DNA from 3 places in the Bacillus sp. K7 genome. Region 1 is predicted to be linked to each of the others. Evidence: riboswitches for the same ligand, from Rfam matches in the RefSeq annotation. Region 1 holds a riboswitch; each other region holds the start of a gene.
The links. Region 1 has a riboswitch for S-adenosylmethionine ahead of M1D98_RS18840 (5-methyltetrahydropteroyltriglutamate--homocysteine S-methyltransferase). Riboswitches for the same ligand answer to the same signal wherever they lie in the genome.

Region 1 (2,200 bases):
GGCCGTCAAGATTCAAACCGTCAAAAATGGTTTCAGCTGCTGCGTCATAACCGCCTTCAGCTGTCCAAGTGGACTGGAAGTTGCCGCGGCAAATGTGCATTGTCACCGTCAGGTCATCCGGGCGGTCCGCAATCGCGTCGTTAATGGATTTTGCAAACAGCTGGCGAAGCTCGTCAGGCGTTGTTCCGAAGGCTTCAATTTGTTTTAAGCCTTTTTCAGATAAGAAAACAGCCCATGCTGTATCATCAAGCTGCAGGTAGCGGCAGCCTCTGTCATAAAACGCTTGAATGGCTTTTTTATATGCTTTGGATACATCGTGCTGGAAAAGCTGATAGTCGTTTTTGTATGCGTCCTTTTCAAGCTTTCCGCGGAAAAACAGCATATTTGGGCTTGGGATCGTCATTTTTGGTGTCGCATCACCGGCAATGCTATGGAGGAAAGAGTAATCTTCAAGCATTGGGTGAGTTGAAAAGTCGATATCACCTGTGACTTTAATGCCGCGTGCTTTTGTCTGTACGTTATGGAATTGAATGCCTTGCTCAGGAATAAACGGCTCAACCCCATCCAGATTTTCCAAGAAATCGAAATGCCACCACGCCCTGCGGAATTCACCGTCTGTCACGATGTTCAGGCCGGTTTCCTTCTGTTTTTCCACAATGCGGATGATTTCATCGTTTTCAATTTGGCGGAGCTGCTCAGCTGTAATCTCGCCAGCCGCTTTTTGCAGACGCGCTTTTTTAACGGGCTCAGACCTCAGCAGGCTTCCAACTTGATCCGCGCGAAACGGCGGCTTTTTTCTTTGGAGTGAATTTTGTTCTGTGTGTGTTGTTTGTTGTGGCATGTTGTCCATTCCTTCTTTCCATTCGAATATAAAAAAGCTCTTCCTTGGGATAAGGAAGAGCTTGTGTGACAATCTCAACCTTATCTTTAAGAGCAATCATTGCTCTAAAGGATTTAGCACCATTCTGTTAAACAGCGGTTGCCGGGTATCGCAGGGCCAGTCCCTCCACCTCTCTTGATAAGGAAAACCTTTTTATGAAATTTTCTGATGATATCTATTATTCACACATTTTCTGTTTCTGTCAATGATAGATTATCTCCACACATCGTTGGCGATGTCGATGACGTGGCGCAGCTTTGCCCATTGCTGCTCTTCTGTCAACAGATTGCCTTCTTCCGTAGAGGCGAAACCGCACTGCGGGCTGAGGCACAGCTGGTCCAAGCTGACAAAGCGCGCCGCTTCATTGATTCGGCGCTTCACATCCTCGGGATTTTCCAACTCGCCGTATTTTGATGTAATCAAGCCGAGCACAATTTGCAGATCCTTGCGTTTCACGAAACGGAGCGGATCAAAATTTCCTGAGCGGTCATCATCATATTCCAAGAACAGGCCGTCTAAGTGTAAGCCGTCCAAAATCGTTTCCGCTACAGCGTCATAGCCTCCTGATGCCGCCCAAGTCGACTTGAAGTTGCCGCGGCAAATGTGCATTGTGATTGTTAAATCATCAGGCCGGTCTGCCACTGCATCGTTAATCGTTTTGGCGAACAAGGCAGGCAATGTCTCAGGATCGCCGCCGAGGGCACGAACGACCTCTCTGCCTTTTTCCTCAAAGAAGAGAGACCATGACGTGTCATCTAGCTGAAGGTAGCGGCATCCAGCGTCATAGAAGGCGTTGATTGCTTTTTTGTACGCTTGGGCCAGATCATGAAAGTATTCCTCTTGGTCGTCATAAATTCCTTTATCGGCCTTTTCACCGAAAAACAGCATATTCGGGCTCGGAATCGTCAGCTTTGGTGTCGCATCGCCGGCAATCTTATGTAAAAATTGATAATCGGCAAGCGCTGGATGGTTCGTAAAATCGAGTTTTCCCGTCACTTTGATGCTGCGTGCTTTTGTTTTTACATTATGGAATTGAATCCCTTCAGCCGGGATGAACGGCTCCACACCGTCAAGCCCTTCGAGAAAATCATAATGCCACCAGGAACGGCGGAATTCACCGTCTGTTACCACATCGAGCCCGATTTCTTTTTGTTTTTCCACAATGCGGCTGATTTCCTTGTTTTCGATCTCACGAAGCTGTTCCGCCGTGATCTCGCCGGCCGCTTTTTTTAACCGGGCTTCTTTCACCGGAGCGGAGCGCAGTAAACTGCCGACATGATCGGCGCGGAAAGGAGCTTTGCGTTGTTTTTCTGTTTTTTG
Region 2 (2,200 bases), 630 kb from region 1:
ACCCCGATAACAAAAGCAAACAGCAGAGAGATCAGCGTCATATAAAGGGTTTCATATGTCGCGTTCCACAATTCAGTTAAATCAACATTCGGAAAATATGTTTCAAACATTCGTGATCACCTCTGCTTTTACCTGTTTGTCATTAATGAACCGGATCACGTTTTGCACTTCTTCCTCGTCACCGTCAATGTGGATGAACAGTGAACCGTAAGCTCCATCCTTCGTTTGCGAAATTTTCCCTTGCAAAATATTGACGCTGACATTAAAGTTTCTGATCATCTCTGTAATCAGAGGCTGTTCAGCCGAATCACCGACAAATGTGAGCTGAACCGTTTTTCCTGATGCTGTTTCATCAAGAAGGTGCTGAAGCGTTTCTTTCGTTTCTTCCGGCTCTGTCACCTGCTGAACAAACCGTTTTGTCATGTCTTCTTTCGGGTTTTTGAAGACATCAAGAACTTCGCCTTCTTCCACAACCTTTCCGTTTTCCATGACAGCGACTCTGTTGCAGATTTTGCGGATCACATGCATTTCATGCGTGATCAGCACAATTGTCAAACCGAGTCTATCATTAATATCGGACAATAGATCCAAAATTGAATCAGTCGTTTGCGGATCTAATGCTGATGTCGCTTCATCACAAAGGAGAACCTTCGGATTGTTTGCGAGCGCTCTGGCGATTCCGACACGCTGCTTTTGTCCGCCGCTCAGCTGAGAAGGATAAGATTTTTCTTTTCCTTCTAAACCTACCAGTTTAATCAGTTCATTGGCGCGCTTGATACGCTCGTTCTTTTTCACCCCGGCAATTTCCAGAGGAAACATGATATTATCTCTGACCGTCCGCGACCACAGCAAATTGAAATGCTGGAAAATCATGCTGATGTTATGGCGTGCTTTTCTTAACCCGCGTCCGTTTACTTCATTAATCTTGGTTCCCGCTACTTCCACGGTTCCTGAGGTTGGTTTCTCAAGGCCGTTCAGCAGACGGATTAAGGAACTTTTTCCAGCTCCGCTATATCCTATAATTCCAAAAATCTCACCTTTTTTGATGGAAAGCGAGACATTTTGGACAGCATTGACATCTCCATGTTTCGACTTATAGACTTTTGAAACATCTTGAAGATTGATCAAAGCAATCACCTGCCTTAACACTATTCTAAGAAATCTTCCGGGATTTTCTGCAAAAGAAAAACCTTTCTGCACATGTGAGCAGAAAGGCTTATATAAAACGCCTTTCTCTCATCTTTCAAAGCTGAACGCTTCGTGTGAATTGGCACCATTTCAACAGCGTTGATGGTTGCCGGGCTTCATAGGGCACTTCCCTCCACCTCTCTTGATAAGAGAAATATATAGTCTTTTTCGTCCGGAAATTCTTAATGTAGAATAGCATGGCGGATGTTTGCATGTCAATAAAATAAATGATGTCAACTTTTACTATTATAATAATTTGCTATTTTTTAATTCTTTGCAATCCTCTGAAAAAAACCATTCGTCAGCCAGAGAATCGCTTCTAGCTTTAACAGGGCTCTGAAGGACCCCTTAACTTTCAGGCTTCCGCTCTGAATCAGATGCTGAAGGGAAATATCTCCGTGCAATAAATGAATGATTTCGGATTGGTTTCCGTAAAAGGTCAGGTTGGACGTTTGGCGCTGAGAAATTTCTTTCATTTCTCCCTGTTCGTTTATTGAGACGGTTAAGGCTTCTGTTTCTCCTTGGAAGGTAATGAGCAATGTTGAAGCGCTCAAAAGGGGTCTTAAAAACAGATGCTGATACTCATCTTCTAAAACTTCCGCTTTCTCCATATGTACAACCTCCTATTTGTTGGTCATACATAGACATTTCTCTCTTTAGCATATGAACCCCTTTATAAAACGAACGACAATTTCATTGGAATGCGCTGAGAAATATGTCATAAATAGGATGCGGAAGATGATTTTTGTTTTATCAGCTCATATAAATAAGAAACGGAATGAAACGCATATCCTCTTTCGACCACTTTTCCGCCTTTAAACAGCAGAAAACAAGGAACGCTCTCAATTTGATACGCTTTTGCGAAAGTCGGAGAATAATTGACATTGTTTTGATAGAAGGCGACATCAGGGAGCATTTCTTTCACGACTGTCAGCATTTTGCTTGCAAGCTGGCAAGTGCCGCAAAATGGAGTATATAAATATAGAAGATACACATCATCAGAAATGTGCTC
Region 3 (2,200 bases), 1.4 Mb from region 1:
AAGTCTTTCCTGCTGGTCGACGTATATAAAGACCTCTACTTCGTCTCTGTCCTCGATATCCTCAGTTATTTCACTGTTATGTAAGAGAATCGTGTCTTCTCCATCGGTCAAAAAGTAACCGAAGTCGGTTTGGTGATCTATACTCAAGGTTAGTTGCTGCCCTGGTCTCATGCTATCGTCCTTCCTGTTCCGCTTGTTTTCCGCGGATTCTGTTAACATTTTTTCCAATCATCACAAATTGATTCTTTGTTCTGTTGGAAGTTTCTCTTTATTCTACTATAATCAACTCATAAGTTAAATGTTATGGAGGTTTTCATATGGCAAAAGAAAGTTCATTTGATATTGTATCCAAGGTCGAGTTGCCTGAAGTGCAAAACGCGATCCAAATCGCACTCAAGGAAATCAGCACACGCTATGACTTTAAAGGCAGCAAAAGCGATATTACTTTAGATAAAGAGGAGCTTGTCCTCGTTTCTGATGACGAATTTAAATTAAGCCAGCTGAAAGACGTGCTGGTCAGTAAATTGATTAAGCGAAACGTGCCGACAAAAAACATTGATTACGGCAAGATTGAAAGCGCGTCAGGCGGAACGGTGCGCCAGCGCGCCAAACTTGTTCAAGGCATTGACAAGGATAATGCCAAAAAAGTTAATGCGATCATCAAAAACTCCGGATTGAAAGTAAAGTCACAAGTGCAGGATGATCAAGTTCGTGTAACCGGTAAAAACAAGGATGATCTGCAGCAGATTATCACAGCAGTGAGAGGCGCAGATTTGCCAATTGACGTTCAATTTATAAATTTCAGATAAATTTTCTGAATCCTATTGATTATTGTCTTTATTTTCGGTAAATTTGGAGAAAGGGAAAAAGCCCCGCAGCTTTTGGCATTTCCTTATACGAAAACTTCATATCCGTTCTTATCAAGAGAAGCAGAGGGACTGGCCCGACGAAGCTTCAGCAACCGGTGTAATGGCGTTCAGCCATGACCAAGGTGCTAAATCCAGCAAGCTCGAACAGCTTGGAAGATAAGAAGAGACAAAATCACTGACAAAGTCTTCTTCTTAAGAGGACTTTTTTTATTTCTCTTTTTTCCTTGCTGAATGTGAATAAAGGAGGCAGACAATGGGACTTTTAGAAGATTTGCAAAAACAGGTGTTAATCGGTGACGGCGCCATGGGGACGCTCCTCTACTCCTACGGCATTGACAGGTGCTTTGAGGAACTCAACATTTCAAAGCCGGAGGAAATTCAGCGCATACATAAAGCGTACGTTGAGGCTGGAGCCAATATCATTCAAACAAATACGTACGGAGCCAATTATATTAAATTATCCAGGCACGGGCTTGAGGGTGACATTAAAAAAATGAATCAGGAGGCAGTGAAGATTGCGCGGGCTTCAGCAGGCGATGCGTACATTTTGGGGACAATGGGCGGCATCCGCACATTTAATAAAAACGCGTACAGCCTTGACGAAATCAAACGCAGCTTTCGCGAGCAGCTGTACCTGCTCCTGCATGAACAACCGGACGGCTTGCTGTTGGAGACGTATTATGATTTAGAAGAAGCCCGTGAAGTGCTGAAAATTGCGCGCAAAGAGACCGCCCTTCCGATTATGCTTAACGTCTCCATGCACGAGCAAGGTGTACTGCAGGACGGGACACCGCTTTCTGAAGCATTGCGGTCAATCGCGGATCTCGGGGCTGATATCGTCGGCATTAACTGCCGGCTCGGCCCTTATCACATGATTGAAGCGCTAAGCGAAGTGCCGATTTTTGATGATGTGTTTTTATCCGTTTATCCGAACAGCAGTCTTCCTTCGCTGGAAGAGGGACGGCTCGTCTATGAAACAGACGACACATATTTTCAAAACAGCGCCTTAGAATTCCGCAAGCAAGGCGCGCGGATTATCGGCGGTTGCTGCGGCACCACGCCAAATCACATTCAGGCAATGGCGGAAGCGGTTGGCGGGCTTGCCCCCATTACTGAAAAAGAAGTCAAAGTCCCTGCTAAAGAATGTATTTCTGTTCAGCATGAGCGGACAGAGCCCGGTTTAAATGAGATCGCAGTTGAAAAACGCTCCATCATCGTAGAGCTGGACCCGCCGAAAAAATTGAGCTTTGATACGTTTTTGTCCGCCGCTGCCGAATTGAAAGAAGCAGGAATCAACGCCCTGACGCTCGCCGACAATTCTCTGGCTACTC

Region 2: it holds a riboswitch for S-adenosylmethionine, as region 1 does, so the genes downstream of both, metN (methionine ABC transporter ATP-binding protein MetN) here and M1D98_RS18840 (5-methyltetrahydropteroyltriglutamate--homocysteine S-methyltransferase) in region 1, are expected to answer to the same signal.
Region 3: it holds a riboswitch for S-adenosylmethionine, as region 1 does, so the genes downstream of both, M1D98_RS05780 (bifunctional homocysteine S-methyltransferase/methylenetetrahydrofolate reductase) here and M1D98_RS18840 (5-methyltetrahydropteroyltriglutamate--homocysteine S-methyltransferase) in region 1, are expected to answer to the same signal.

The regions. Positions count from the first base shown of each region.
Region 1 is NZ_CP096406.1:3,684,518-3,686,717, reverse strand. It holds gene M1D98_RS18840 (5-methyltetrahydropteroyltriglutamate--homocysteine S-methyltransferase) at 1-841, opposite strand, end outside; SAM riboswitch class I at 919-1,025, opposite strand; gene M1D98_RS18835 (5-methyltetrahydropteroyltriglutamate--homocysteine S-methyltransferase) at 1,094-2,200, opposite strand, start outside.
Region 2 is NZ_CP096406.1:3,052,677-3,054,876, forward strand. It holds gene metP (methionine ABC transporter permease MetP) at 1-110, opposite strand, end outside; gene metN (methionine ABC transporter ATP-binding protein MetN) at 103-1,128, opposite strand; SAM riboswitch class I at 1,234-1,340, opposite strand; gene M1D98_RS15660 (SCP2 sterol-binding domain-containing protein) at 1,455-1,799, opposite strand; gene M1D98_RS15665 (thioredoxin family protein) at 1,907-2,200, opposite strand, start outside.
Region 3 is NZ_CP096406.1:1,156,915-1,159,114, reverse strand. It holds gene M1D98_RS05790 (CvfB family protein) at 1-219, opposite strand, end outside; gene M1D98_RS05785 (YajQ family cyclic di-GMP-binding protein) at 318-809, shown strand; SAM riboswitch class I at 915-1,032, shown strand; gene M1D98_RS05780 (bifunctional homocysteine S-methyltransferase/methylenetetrahydrofolate reductase) at 1,123-2,200, shown strand, end outside.